DNA from 4 places in the Ureibacillus suwonensis genome. Region 3 is predicted to be linked to each of the others. Evidence: riboswitches for the same ligand, from Rfam matches in the RefSeq annotation. Region 3 holds a riboswitch; each other region holds the start of a gene.

Region 1 (3,727 bases), on a different contig from region 3:
AAAACAATACTTGAGCAGCAAAAAAAATCCATTCCTGAAGAATTGAAGGATCTTTCACAATTGAAAGCTGCATTGCAAGAAGCCAGCCGTCTAAAAGGGCAGTTAAAAGAATCTTGGGAGCGGGCGCAAATGGCATACCAGGAAGCGGGTAAACAAACCGCGGCGGTGGAAGAGGCATTTAAACAAACAATGGAACAAGTCGGACATATACAAAGAAAAGTTCAAAGGGTGAAAGAAGAGTTTCTTTCCGCCCTTAAGGAAGCGAACTTTGCTTCAACGGAAGAATTTTTGCAGGCCCGGCTTTCGCCGCAAAAAATGGAATCATTGCAAAAGCAATATGACGATTATTCGAAAGAGCTTCATTCATTGGAAATGCAAGTGAGGGAAGGGGAAGAAAAGCTGAAAGGCAAAGAAAAGATGGACTTGACCGAAGCGGAAAACGAGTTGGGAGAGCTTCAGTCCAATTATGAAAAAGCCCTGGATGCTTTAAATCATTCCAAAGCTTGCGAAAAGCATTGCATTGACTTTGCGGAAAAGCTCGAAGGAATCGCAAACGATATTTTCCGGATGGAGGAAAAATCCAATCAAATCATCGAGCTTTACAATTTGCTCCGCGGCCAAAACAGCAAAAAAATATCCTTTGAACGCTATGTGCAAATGGGCTATTTGGAGCTCATTACCGAAGCAAGCAACCTGCGCCTGAAAAACTTATCAAACGGCCAATATTATTTGCAAGTTTCCGACAGGGTTGAATCATACGGAAGAGCGAGCGGTTTAGGGTTGGATGTCTATGACACGTATACAGGACAAGCGAGGGATGTAAAAACATTATCCGGAGGGGAAAAATTCAATGCATCTTTAAGCCTGGCATTGGGTATGGCGGATGTGATCCAAAGCTATCAAGGAAATGTCAATATTGAAACAATGTTCATTGATGAAGGATTCGGCTCCCTTGATGAAGAATCCTTAATGAAAGCAATCGACACGCTCATTGAACTTCAAAAATCCGGCCGGATGATCGGAGTCATTTCCCATGTGGAGGAATTAAAATCGGCAATGCCAGCTGTGTTGCAAGTGGAAAAACAAAAAGAAGGATACAGCAAAACAACAATTCTATTAAAATAAACCATGAAGTTGAAATATTTATAGAATTTGATAAAATGGCATTGTTCCCAACAGAATATTTTAGGTGTACCACAAGGGGTGCTGATGAAGTCAGCTGAGAGTGTGCCGTATGCACTAACCCTTCGAACCTGTAAGTTAGTACTTGCGTAGGGATGTGGGATAGAAACCGAAACAAATGCGTCTCGGATCTGTCCGGACGCTTTTTCTTTTCTATCCTTCTCTCGCGTTTTAATAACGAAGAGAAAGGAGTATGCGGAATGAGAAATCAAAAACTGTTATGGATGATTGAAATTGCCATTTTTGCGGCTATCGGTTATGTGTTGGACCAATTAAAATTTTCGATTTGGGCCCAGGGCGGATCCATCAGTTTAGTGATGCTGCCAATTATTTTGATTGCGATTCGTTGGGGACTATCTGCAGGGCTTGTTACGGGTTTGCTGATAGGGCTGTTGAACATGACGATTAATCCGTTTATCGTCCATTGGGCGCAAGCAATCCTGGATTATATCTTTGCTTTCACGTTTGTGGGATTTGCCGCAATTGTTCGGAAACCGGTGTTGGCCGGCGTATTGCAAAATAACAAAAAGAAAATTGCATTATATGTTGTGATCGGTACGGTTGTCGGAGGATTGTTGCGCTTTATTTGCCATACAATTGCCGGAGCGATTTTCTTCAAAGAATACGCAGGCGATCAAAATGCCTGGATTTATTCCATCGTATATAACGGTTCCTATATGCTTCCTGCCATCATCATAACGGCTATTGTGGCGGCATTCATTTTTACAGCAAGCCCAAGACTCATAAAAAAAGAAAATGAATAACGGTTACATGCCGATTTGAAAAGCGTTCTGAACAATAAAAAAAAGCGGATTGAGAACACCGGAAGGTTCCCAATCCGTTTTTCTTTGCCGTCCGTTTATCGAATTTTCCCTACAATCCATTTTCCAAATGGGAGATAGGAGATGGTTTTGGAAACAATAATCGATACAAGAACCGCAAAAATGATCATTCCCAAAACGGCCAAATAGCCATTGGGTAGAAATCCCACGAAATACTTGGCCGTCAATGAGAGAACATTCCAATGGATCAGATAAATCATGAATGCATATTTGCTTATGATGCGAATGATTCTATAAGATGGAATGAGTTGTCCATAAGCCAAAACCGCACTTGTCATTCCGACGACAAACGGAACCAAATCCATTCAGCGGGAATGGATTTCCACCATTCCAAACTTATAACCATACCAAATATATAGCGCGGATAGAGCCGTAAATAGTAAAGTGAATATACGATATTTTATTAACAACGGTTGAATTTTTTCGTAATTTGAACCAATGAAATATGCCATTGCAAAATATATGTACCAACCCGTTCCATAAAGTTTTTCATACATGTGGTTTTCCTGGAAGAAAGGATAGGGCGTCCCAAAAAGCCGATGCTGCAAAAAATAAATGATGATGCATATTGGCAACACGACAAAGGATGGCCATTTCCATTTGACCATCATCCAAAACAGCAAATATAACTGAAAAATGACCAATACAAACCAGCCGACAAATTCTCCATAAATCACATTGTTCCAAAAGGATCGCCAAAGAAGGCCATGCCGATACTGTAATTCAATCACAACGGCATCGATGAAAGCCCAAAAAACAAAAGGCAGCAAAATGAATTGAATCCGGCTCGGCCAAAAGGAGCCTGGCAACTGGTCTTTATATTTTGCGGAAAGGATGATGACAGAAAGCATGATAAATGTCGGAGTAGCATAACATAATAGGATCCGAACATAATGGATCATTACAGAATTCTCAGTCAGTCCTTGTTCCATGTTATAAAATGTAGTCGAATGCAGGAGCAATACGGATAAACATGCAACAACCCTCAGTAAGTCCCATTATTTGATTCTCAATGCCAAAACTCCTAATCAAATTTTTCTTTGTTTGTAAGAAATAATGCACGATTATAACATGGAATCATATCTTTGGTACCGGTAAATCATGATTTTCCAACATATACCTAAAGTCACTGTCAATATATTAATGAACCCATATCGAATAAAATAAACATGAAATTCCCGAATTCGTAATAGAATATGTTATATTATTAAAAGAAATTGTTTAGAAGAAAGGATCTTTTACATGATTGTCAAAACACAGGAAGAATTAGAAGCATTAAAAAAAATCGGACGCATTTGTGCGGAAATCCGTGATGCATTAAGAGCGGCGACTAAACCGGGCATCACAACGAAAGAGTTGGATGAGATTGCCGGCCGCATGTTTGCTGAGGCGGGGGCAATTTCAGGGCCGAAGGGAGAATATGATTTCCCGGGTTATACATGTATAAGCGTCAACCACGAAGTCGCACACGGCATTCCGGGAAATAAAGTGATTAAAGAAGGCGACATGGTGAACATTGATGTTTCTGGTTCTTTGAACGGCTATTTTGCCGATACAGGCATTTCTTTTGTTGTCGGAGAAGGCTATGAAGACAAAGAAAAACTTTGCCGTGTGGCTAAATCCGCTTTTGACCGGGCCATGACAAAAGTGAAAGCAGGTTCTAAATTAAACCAAATCGGAAAAGCGGTTGAACGGGAAGCAAG
Region 2 (3,727 bases), on a different contig from region 3:
GACACCTGAAGCCGCCACACCGAGGTTTGCCGCTCCCGCTGCGACCCCTGAAATCATAATGGCGGTAGCAACACCGATCGTTGAAATCGGTGAGAGAATCAGAATGGAGAACACCATTGCGATTAACATACCCATGAACACAGGTTGTAAATTTGTTAAGTAGATAATGCCTTCCCCAATGGCCAAACTTGCATCACGAACGTAAGGCAAAATGGCCAAACCGATTAAACCGGGAATGAAAATGGTAAGGGCCGGCATCAATAACAATGTCCAATCCTTCAATTTCACATCTAAGAATTTTACGAATAATGTGGCAATGGCTGCCGTAATCCCGATATTGATGACCGTTCCAATCCCCGCCATCGTAATGACCCCATTTTCATCCATTGTCGTTACACCGCTGCCGATAAAAGCTGCAAGTCCGATGGAACACATTTGAACCGGATTCAGTTTGAATTGGATTCCGATCAGAACCCCCATAATCACCGGCAGTAAGCTCATCACAAGTACAGAGGCGTTCAAAACGGCGGTCAAGAACGTTTCAAGGGGCCCTGCATGTGGAATAATCAATTTTAATATTTCTCCGACAAGAGCATTAGGGATCAAACAAACCACAATCCCTAAACTCATTCCCGTTAATAATTTACTGAAGAAATCTTTCATCGTTGCAAAACCCTTTCTGTTAGAACTGTTTTAATAGTGGAAATATTGTATATTAATATAGTAAATTATATATAAAAATAATATTTTATCAACTATAAATATTTTGATAATTCATATTAAAGATAAATTTTTGAAGGTTAAACATCCTTTTTTTATGGGTTTAATCGAGCAAAATTAGGTTTGGGAAAGAAAAAAGCGGCATCTATTTATTATTTTTTATCAAAATATTTTAGTGAAAGAAGTTTTTATAAAAAAATAAAAACTGTCCGAAAAAGCGGTTAACCCGTTTTTCAGACAGCCCGATCGCAAAATGAAACATCCTATTAGGATGTGGTTGTTTTATTCGTTTCAATGTCAAATCCTTTTCGCTGAATCAACCGGGGTGCGGCTGAAAGGAGAAGTACGATCAAAATCGAGCAGAAAATGGCCGCGCCAATCATCGTTGCACCATTTACGACCAACGAATAGATCACCGGGGACATTCCTTCCGGCGCATATTCCGCCCAGAAAACGACACCCGCAAGAAAATGCCAAAAATACCGGGCGATACTTCCCAGGAAGACGGCCAATACAGCCAAAATCAATCCTTTTGCTTTCTTCTTCTCTGCAAAAAAGGCGGTTTGTATCTGTTTATACAATAATCCGGCAAAACCGACGAAAGCAAAAGCGACAAAATATTCGATTAAGAATTGCACTATATTTAATATATAGGCATCCCCCGTGACCACTTGCAACAACCCCCAAATAAACCCGGAAATCACGCTGACAGTGAATCCCCAACGGAAAGCTAAAATGAAGATAGGCAACATGGCACAGGAAACCGACATCCAGGGCCCCAATTGGATCGATGGCAGCAAATCCAAAATTAAAGCGAATGCCGCAAAAAACGCCGCTTCAATGAGAGCCTGCAATTTAATTTTTTTCATAAAAAAATTCTCCCCTCCATAAAATGGAAACCTCAAGGGGGAGAATATGTATGGAGAACTCCTCGTCCGCCATTCAACATATATCCAAAATCCCACAATCCCTGCGCAAGCATTATCTTACAGGTTCGAAGGGTCAGAACAACGAAAAGTTGTTCACTCTCAGCACAAAGCTCCCCCTGTGGTTTCAATCATGATTTTAATTTTGTCGCTCTAAGTATAGCTTGAAAGATCGTATTTGTACAGGGGATAGGAAGTTTTATATTTAAAAATGGAAAATTCGCTTTTGGTAATCAAATAAAAACAGATCTGTTTAAACCAGAGGAAATACAGGCGGCGTTCGACGATTTTCCTGCCGCATTCTATTATCCATCCTTGTTTGTTGCAGTTTTGAATCCTGGATTAAAAAGCACTTTTTCATTCATGGCGAAAAGAAAATTTATTATAATAATATTCATAAAATCCCATGAAAGGAGAATAATGATCATATGATGAAACAAGCCGTTTTCGAACAACTGAAACAGGCGATGAAAGAAAAGGATGCCGTTGCAAAAGGAGTTCTTACATTATTAAAATCCGCCTTGGATCAAGCGGAAAAAGAAAAAGGTTCCGAACTTTCCCATGAAGAAGAAATTGCGGTTGTCAATCGTGAAGTGAAACAGACCCATCAAGCCCTTGAAGGAGCAAAGCAAGCAGGCCGGGAAGATTTAATCGAAAAGGAAAACCGCAAACTGGAAATTTTGCAAAGTTTCTTGCCAAAACAATTATCTGAAGAGGAAATTGCCAATGTTTTAACAGAAGCAGGCATTTCAAAAGGAATGAATATGGGGGAGGCGATGAAAATCGCAAAACCGCTCCTTGCAGGAAAAGCCGATGGAGCAACGATCGCGAAAGTGGTAAAAAGCCTCATTTAAGATCAAAAAGACTTGTTTAAAAATTTAGACAAGTCTTTCAACTTTTTGTTGACAGCAAAATAAAACTGTACTATATTAGAATCATCAAACAACAACTGTTATAGTACAAATCAAAAAGGAGTGTTTTTTATGACTACTTATCAAGAAGGCTATGAATATTACGTTTCCAAATGCGAACAATTCGGTCTGGAACCAATCAATTTTTCAATTTTCGTTGAGCATCTATCCCAAGAACAATTGGATCAATTCAACGAACATGCACGAAAAACGAAAGAACAAGCAAATGCATAAGAAAATCGCGAATATATTCTGTAACCATTACAGATCGCAGAAAAGAGAGGTCATACACTTGTCTACATTAAACATACGAGCCAGTTAACAACCTTGCTTGTCGAGTTGCCGCAAGCAAGGTTGTTTTATTGGTAAAAAAAAACACCATTTTCATTGAAAATGGCGTCCAAAAACTGCTATTCATCCAGCAAATCAAGAATTTGTTTGTATTCGGGTGCGCCGATGCTGTTATAATATTGGAACAGCAATTCGGAATTCACTTTGATTTTGTCTTTATGATTCAAATACATTTGCACCGTCAAAAAGCGGATAATTAACGGTACAGGTTTGTCGTGGTTGAACTGATTCATATGCTTTTCAATGAATTCTTCGGATAAAACGCAACTCAAATTATTGCCAAGACACTCAAAATCGACGAATTCGATATGCTCTGTCAAGAACTCATCCGTCAGGTGTTTATTATATAAACAGGCCGCTTTCCAATCGATGCGATCTTTGTAGCGGTTTAGCCAATGGGGCTCCAAAATGGCACTGATCAATGAGATTTGCTGCTTGCTGTATTTGTCAAATTGTTCATCCATTTCTTCGTTTGTCGGTTTTTTATAGCCCATATCATCATATAATTGGGAAGCGAGGGAAGGGATGCCTTTCACCAAATGTTCACTTCCAAGCCACTTATATGGGCCGCGGTCGAATTCAAAGAATTGAAATTCCACTTTTTCCTCATCTTCTTCAAATAAATCATCATCCAACAAATCAATGGTTGCATATTCGCTGAAATACGTATCATCCTCAATAAACGTATCAATTTCATCAGCAAAATGCGGATTGATTTCCATACCGTTTCGAATCAATTCTTCGACCATATATTTTTTAAAGGATGAAGAAAGCCTTGCAAGCACCGGGTAATTATATTGCAATGCAGAAACATCCACC
Region 3 (3,727 bases):
CCGGTGACAATCGGAAGCAACTTTTCCGCCTGCTGTCGATAAGATGAACTGCGTTCCAAAAATTGTTCCGTTACATAACCGATGATGTCCACTACTGTTGATACCGACAGTGATTTTAAGATTTCCGCACTTTCTCTTTTCACCGTGTCAATGACCCTCTGCATTTGCTCTAATGTAAGGAGAGGCAGTTCCACTTCTAAATCCTGAAACTTCAGGATTTTCTTATCAAATTTCGTTTCTCCGATATTTGGAATATATCCAGCTGTTATTCTCATTTTGCTGTTCCTTTCGCCAATTGAATAAACTCTTCTACCGCTAGCGAGCATCCCCTTACCTCGGCACCTTGAACTCTACCGAACAGATAAAATCCTTCATCAACCGCCATTCCTACATCCTCAGTAGCAACCGCCATTACGGAATTAAAGTTCGCTAAATCATAATGAACTAAAACACCACGTTCTCCTTCTGGAACCTCTTCACCTGTTAACGGATTGATGACTCTCGTACGAATCCAACTAGGTCCAGTTTTTATAGATGGAACGACCTCATTGCCATCATCATAAAATTGCGTGCTTAGCTCTGTTATGCCGTACATATTAATACAATTGCTTCTATCTACACCGAAATATCTTTCAAGCAACTGATAAAATTCATTTAAATCTAATTCCTTTGATTTATTTTTATAACCACCAGTATCAAGAATTTTGCTTCCCTTCGGCAGATTAAACGTTTTTCCTAAACGCTCCAATTCCTCAAACAAATGAACAAAACTGAAACTTGCTCCGAGCAAAGCAAATGGTTCTCCTGTTTTTTCGGCATGTTCCAACTCACTGATGATTTTTTGAATATGTACGCCGTTCTCTTTTAATAAATAGCAGCTGTCCTCTGTGCCAAACTCTTTCATGACAAGAGCTAAATAATGGGCTAAGGATGAGTGCGGCATTTTCTCTTCAGTTGGAAACAAAATTCCCATGCGGATGCGATTTGTTTCTTTCATAAACCGTTCTTTAAAGTTGATAATCATGGAAAGTTCTCTGATTTCGAGAGTGGAATGAAAGTGTTTGCCTTGTTTTCCTTGGGTTGTTCCGCTTGTCATAAAGACTCTAACCGCTGCCTCTGGATCTGAACATGTCAATGGAACCTCTTTAAAGGCACTCATCGGCACATAAGGAATGTCTCGCCAATTTTTCACAAGCCGCGGTGTCTTTCCTTTTTGGCGGCAAAATGTTTGATAGGGGAGATTATGTTTGTATTGATAATTAAAAATATGTAAAGCCAAGCTATTAAACTCTTCTTCTGAAGCTTGATTCTTTTTGATAAATTGAGAAAGTTCCTCTATGATTTCTCGTTGCTGAGTCATCGGTTTTCACCCTTTCCGCAAAATAAAATGCACTCTGCCTAAGCAAAGTGCATAATTCGACTTACTACACTCCCTGCGCTGGCATTACCCAAATCAGGTTCAAACGGTCAACGACGGATTAGTCGTACTCTCAGCCTGCTTCCGCAAGCCCCCGGTTAATATATTCAATTTCAATATAAAGTCTACTTATTCTTATGAAAGATTGCAAATTCTTTTGAATTATCACCCTAAAATTATGTAGATATTCAATTATTTTTTTGTTGCAAATGCAACAAAGTTTGATTAAAATGAATTAAAAATATTGCATTTGCAATAAAAATGAAGGAGTTCATTATGAAAGAAGTTCTTCGTGAAATTGGGATGATAGCACGAGCACTAGATTCAATCAGTAATATCGAGTTTAAAGAATATGACTTAACAAAAGGTCAGTATTTGTACCTTGTACGAATATGTGAGAACCCAGGAATTATTCAAGAAAAGTTGGCTGAAATGATCAAAGTGGATCGGACAACTGCATCACGCGCAATAAAAAAACTAGAAATGAACGGATTTGTTGAAAAGCGAGAGGATCCACAAAATAAAAAAAATTAAGAAACTCTATGCGACCGAGAAAGGCAATAATGTTTATCCGTTTTTAATAAGAGAACATGATCATTCTAACGCTGTAGCTTTACAAGGATTATCTGAAGTAGAAGTGGAAACATTATTCAATCTTTTGCAGCGGGTAAGAAAAAATGTTGAAAAAGATTGGGAATACGTTAAGAAGGGAAACAAACGAAATTATTGATATGAGGAGAGATGTTCACTATGACAATCAAAATAAAAACATGTACCCTTGAAGATTTGCACACATTACAAGAAGTGGGCATTGAAACGTTTTATTACACATTTAAAGATCAAAATTCACCTGAAAATATGAAAGTATATTTAGAAAAGGCATTTAATATAAAACAATTAGAGAAAGAGCTATCCAATATTCATTCACAATTTTTCTTTGTCTATTACCAAAATGAATTGGCGGGTTACTTAAAAGTCAATAGTGATGATGCTCAGACGGAAAAAATGGGCGATGAATTCCTTGAAATTGAAAGAATTTATATTCGAGAGAAATTTCAGAAGCATGGACTTGGAAAAGCCTTGCTAAATAAAGCGATTGAAGTTGCAAAGGAATGGAATAAAAAGAAAATTTGGCTTGGGGTTTGGGAAAAGAACGAAAATGCAATTGGCTTTTATAAGAAAATGGGATTTGTTCAAAAAGGATTTCACTCCTTTTATATGGGGGATGAAGAACAAACGGACTTGATCATTATTAAAACATTGGAAGATTGATTAGCATGTATATACTGAAATATTGGCATATAAATTTCATTTCTTATGATTCTATATTTCATGATTCAGTTAATAAACTTTCGCATTCGTCAAACAAATCATATTTATCATTAGGTTCGAACACATAGACTGTCCCCAATAGTTCCATTTGACAATTTGATTCAGGACCAATATACTGTTTTTGTATTCATCATTAAAGGAGGATTATTAAAAAAGTGACACACTCAATGAGACTACGTTTCCCAACTTTGAACTAATGAATTGAATATGTTCAAAGGCTCTGCTTGTGAACGGCAGAGTAAATGGGAGTAGTCTGTCCTTTTTTAATAATCTTCATTTTTCATTTTTGAACCACATTTTTGTAATATCACTATTTATGGTTGATATTAATTAATGGGTTAATAACGTCATTTCCGAAGGCAGATTATTTCTGCCTTTTTTCTATTATTAAGGAATTTCACTTTCTTTCGATAGATTTGTACTACACCTAAGTACAAGTCCTTTTTTGATGCCTATCTTGTCAATATGTTATTCCAAACGAATGAGGGCGGATCTTCTTCCATTTGCTCTAAATCGCAAGCAGATGCTTGTGATTTTTTTAGAAAGGAAGAAGAATTAATGACTAAAAATCGTAAACATCGAAGAAGTGAACCACCCAATTTTTTAGGACAACATTTAATGCATAATAAGAAATTAATAAATGAAATAGTAGAAATTGCAAATGTAACTCGACATGATTTAGTTTTAGAGTTTGGTGCTGGAAAAGGTGCATTGACGTCGGTGTTAAGTAAAAAAGCAAGGGGGATACTGGCTATAGAATATGAAGGAAAATTTGTAAGTTTATTAAAAGAGAAATTTGCTGAAACCGGTAATGTTAAAATCATTCATCACGATATATTACAAATTCAATTGCCGAAAGAACCTTTTATCGTTGTTTCGAATATTCCCTATTCGATTACGACGCCCATTATGAAGATGTTATTGAATCATCCGATAAGTGGATTTCAGAGAGGAGCAATAGTAATGGAAAAGGGAGCG
Region 4 (3,727 bases), on a different contig from region 3:
TTCTACAACCATTTCGGGAGATTCTTCCCGTTGTTCCATCTCACTCTGATTCGATAAAGGATTTTTAAACCATCCCAATCTCTTTTTTTCCATTTCATTAGCCAAAATATCATCTCCTAATATCTTGTAAAAAAAAATAAACGAAATTTCCTATTAATATAGAAAAAGGGTTACAATTATATACAAATTCCTACTTTCATTTTATATCTAAGTCGAAGAATGTCAATAACTCGTTGGTGAACATATGAAGGCGGGGAAAGGATATTTCGTATCTTTGTCGTCCAATTGAAAATACTATTGTAGAAAATAGGGAAAAGGAAGGGGTCTTTTTGAAAATCACAATCGAATGGACGTATCACCACAAGGGTGTGGAAACGGTTTTTCGTTCGGAAGAAATGCCTCCAGCCCACGCCCTTTCCGTCGCGGAAGAGCTGATGAAAACCGGAAGAACAAAAAACATTCTTTTTTTGGATGAACATGATTCGACTTGGACATTGAAAGAAATAAAAAAATATATAAAAGAGATGGAAACGGAACCTTCGAATGTGACGGTTTATTTTGATGGCGGATTTAATCTTGAAAGCCGCATATCCGGGTTGGGTTGTGTCATTTATTTTGAGCAAAACGGAAAGAAATATCGGTTGCGGAAAAATTTGACTTTGAATGGTCTTTCTTCCAATAATGAAGCGGAATACGCAGCGCTTCATTTTTCTGTCCAAGAATTGGAGTCTCTTGGCGTCCATCACCAAACGGTCCGATTTATCGGCGATTCGCAAGTGGTGATCAATCAAATGAGCGGTGAATGGCCGGTTTATGAAAAAGAGTTGATGAATTGGGCGGATCGAATTGATGAATCTTTGAACCGGCTTGGCATCAAACCCGAATTTGAACCGGTTTCCCGAAAAGAAAATGAAGAAGCGGACCGGTTGGCAAACCAAGCTTTGGATGATATCGAAATAGACGGGAAAATCGAACTGCAATGAATAAATGAATCGAAATAACCAAGTTTGTTAGTTTTATAAAATCATGTAAAATTGAAAAATCCATATGGTATAATGTAGGAAACAACAGAATTATTATGTTTTTTTGCAGGGGTGGCCGAGTGCCTGAGAAGGTGAAAACACCTAACCCTTTGAACTTGATGCAGCCAGTACTGCCGTAGGGAGCAATCCATGAATTCATAGATGGATATTGTGAATTTTTTGCTCTCCAATTACTGGAGAGCTTTTTAATTACATAGGGAATTTTGGAAATTGCAGGGGTGGCCTGGTGCCTGAGAAGGTGGAAACACCTAACCCTTTGAACCTGATGCAGTTAGCACTGCCGTAGGGAGCAATTGAAGATACTTGCAGTCTTTTCAATGCTCTTTTGCGCCGTGCAAAAGAGCATTTTTAAGTTTCAAAAGATTAATCCGGATTGAAAGGAGAAAACAAATGAGCTTATACAAAATCAGACAAAAGAATCCATTGATTCATTGCATTACCAATACCGTGGTGACAAATTTTACAGCAAACGGCTTGCTTGCCATTGGCGCTTCACCTGTCATGTCGGATGAGCCATTGGATGTTGAAGATATGACATCGATTTCCGATGCATTGTTAATCAATATTGGCACATTGAATAAAAATTCAGTGGAAGCCATGTTTTTAGCCGGAAAAAAAGCGAATGAATTGAATATTCCTGTTGTATTGGATCCGGTGGGGGCAGGTGCCACGAAATATCGTAAAGAAGTGTCTGAAAATCTGTTGAGAGAAATCAAGTTTGATTTAATCCGTTGCAATGCCGGTGAATTGGCTGCAATCGCCGGAATCGATTGGCAGGCAAAAGGTGTGGACAGCGGAGAAGGGGAGATGGATATTGTCCTTGTGGCAAAGGATACGGCCAAGAAATTTGGAACAATGGTTGCGGTTTCAGGAAAAGAAGATGTTGTAACGGATGGGGAATGGATTCTTTTTGTCCGCGGCGGCCATGAGTGGATGACGCAGGTGACGGGGACGGGCTGTTTATTGAGCGCCATTTGCGCGGGAGCATTATGTTTGGAAGGGGACAGACTCGAAAATATCCGGAACGTGTTGGCCGATTATAAAAAAGTGGCCGAATTTGCTTCGAAAGAAAAATACCTTGGTTCATTCCAAGTGGAAATCATAAACGGTCTACATCAAATTTCAAGAGGTGAATTATAATGAATATCGTTATGACGATTGCAGGCTCGGACAGCGGTGGAGGCGCCGGCATTCAGGCGGATTTGAAAACATTCCAGGAGCTGAAGGTTTTTGGCACATCCGTCATTACGGCATTGACGGCCCAAAATACGTTGGGTGTGGAAGGGATTTATCCAACAACTCCTGATTTTGTCGAACTTCAAATGAAGGCGGTTTTCGAAGATTTTGATGTAAAAGCCTTGAAAACGGGAATGTTGTTTTCTGCGGATATTATTCAAAGAATCGCGAAAAGCTTGAGGGATCAAGAAGTTCAAATCGTTGTCGATCCGGTTATGATTGCGAAGGGCGGACAAGCGTTGCTGCAAGAAGATGCCGTGCGGGCCATGAAAAAGGAATTGCTGCCGATTGCGAACATTGTCACCCCAAACATCCCGGAAGCGGAAACCATCACCGGCATGAACATTCATACTGCGGAAGAGATCCGGGAAGCGGCGGAGAAGATTTTGCAGCTTGGAGTTGATTGCGTCGTCATGAAAGGGGGGCATTTGGACGGGCCATCCGCGGTTGATACGGTGTTTTTCAAAGACGGGTCTTCATTCAAAATGAGATCAAAAAGAATCAATACGAAACATACCCATGGGACAGGATGCACTTTTTCGGCAGCCATTACCGCCCATTTGGGAAGAGGGCTGTCTTTGAAGGAAGCCATTATTGAAGCGAAAAAATTTGTCCAAGGGGCTATCGAAAATCCGCTCAATATCGGCCATGGCCATGGACCGACGAATCACTTTGCCCATCGGTTGGGATATGAAGCGGAGGTGGAAATCATTGAATAGAAAAGAGTTGGCGGTTTATTTCATTATGGGAACGGAAAATTGCAAGAGCGAACATCCCCTTGAAGTATTGAAAGATGCATTGCAAGCGGGAATTACTTTTTTTCAACTGAGAGAAAAAGGGAAACAACCGTTAACCGGTGGGGAGCTTGAACAATTTGCCAGGGAATGCCAATCCTTATGCAAACAGTATCAGGTGCCATTTATCATTAACGATGATGTGGAACTTGCGTTAAAAATTGATGCCGATGGTGTTCATGTGGGACAAGACGATACACCGATCCAAGAAATTCGGGAAAAGTTTCAAAATAAAGTTATCGGTGTTTCCGTCCACAATGAAGAAGAATTGGTGAAAGCCGTCCAAAGCGGCGCCGATTATGTGGGCATCGGTCCAATCTATGAAACGAAATCAAAGCCGGATGCAAAAAAGCCTGCGGGAGTGACATTTTTAAGGAAGGCTCGTGAAATGTATCCGAATTTCCCCATTGTGGCAATTGGCGGCATCACACCAGCGAACGCACAAAAAGTGAAAGAAGCCGGAGCGGATGGGGTGGCGGTGATTTCCGCCATTTGCGAAAGCGATGATCGGCATAAAACTGTGCAATTATTGAAAGGGAAATAAAGGAATTTTAAATAAACTGAAAAAAAGGAATTTACACAATAATAAAATTCGATTATAATTGAATTCGTAATTAAATAGGGAGCGGAAACATGGTGGAGTCTGTCAAAAGG

What was found. A riboswitch is a leader RNA that binds a small molecule or an ion and turns the genes downstream of it on or off. The one in region 3 is predicted to bind thiamine pyrophosphate.
Region 1: another riboswitch for thiamine pyrophosphate. It lies ahead of thiT (energy-coupled thiamine transporter ThiT); the one in region 3 lies ahead of ACFPOH_RS04065 (LuxE/PaaK family acyltransferase).
Region 2: another riboswitch for thiamine pyrophosphate. It lies ahead of thiT (energy-coupled thiamine transporter ThiT); the one in region 3 lies ahead of ACFPOH_RS04065 (LuxE/PaaK family acyltransferase).
Region 4: another riboswitch for thiamine pyrophosphate. It lies ahead of thiM (hydroxyethylthiazole kinase); the one in region 3 lies ahead of ACFPOH_RS04065 (LuxE/PaaK family acyltransferase).

What each region holds. Positions count from the first base shown of each region.
Region 1 covers NZ_JBHSNQ010000078.1:25,579-29,305, forward strand. The annotation lists gene ACFPOH_RS09285 (SMC family ATPase) at 1-1,125, shown strand, start outside; TPP riboswitch at 1,190-1,295, shown strand; gene thiT (energy-coupled thiamine transporter ThiT) at 1,383-1,946, shown strand; gene ACFPOH_RS09295 (hypothetical protein) at 2,042-2,329, opposite strand; gene ACFPOH_RS09300 (acyltransferase family protein) at 2,330-3,013, opposite strand; gene map (type I methionyl aminopeptidase) at 3,267-3,727, shown strand, end outside.
Region 2 covers NZ_JBHSNQ010000190.1:14,272-17,998, forward strand. The annotation lists gene ACFPOH_RS15535 (PTS sugar transporter subunit IIC) at 1-663, opposite strand, end outside; gene thiT (energy-coupled thiamine transporter ThiT) at 987-1,589, opposite strand; TPP riboswitch at 1,670-1,776, opposite strand; gene ACFPOH_RS15545 (GatB/YqeY domain-containing protein) at 2,075-2,500, shown strand; gene ACFPOH_RS15550 (transcriptional regulator) at 2,630-2,791, shown strand; gene ACFPOH_RS15555 (nucleoside-diphosphate sugar epimerase) at 2,968-3,727, opposite strand, start outside.
Region 3 covers NZ_JBHSNQ010000040.1:44,083-47,809, reverse strand. The annotation lists gene ACFPOH_RS04070 (acyl-CoA reductase) at 1-275, opposite strand, end outside; gene ACFPOH_RS04065 (LuxE/PaaK family acyltransferase) at 272-1,360, opposite strand; TPP riboswitch at 1,414-1,525, opposite strand; partial or broken gene ACFPOH_RS04060 (MarR family winged helix-turn-helix transcriptional regulator) at 1,694-2,147, shown strand; gene paiA (spermidine/spermine N(1)-acetyltransferase) at 2,168-2,689, shown strand; gene erm (23S ribosomal RNA methyltransferase Erm) at 3,308-3,727, shown strand, end outside.
Region 4 covers NZ_JBHSNQ010000009.1:129,996-133,722, forward strand. The annotation lists gene ACFPOH_RS00940 (hypothetical protein) at 1-105, opposite strand, end outside; gene ACFPOH_RS00945 (reverse transcriptase-like protein) at 330-983, shown strand; TPP riboswitch at 1,081-1,182, shown strand; TPP riboswitch at 1,248-1,349, shown strand; gene thiM (hydroxyethylthiazole kinase) at 1,434-2,183, shown strand; gene thiD (bifunctional hydroxymethylpyrimidine kinase/phosphomethylpyrimidine kinase) at 2,183-2,998, shown strand; gene thiE (thiamine phosphate synthase) at 2,991-3,617, shown strand.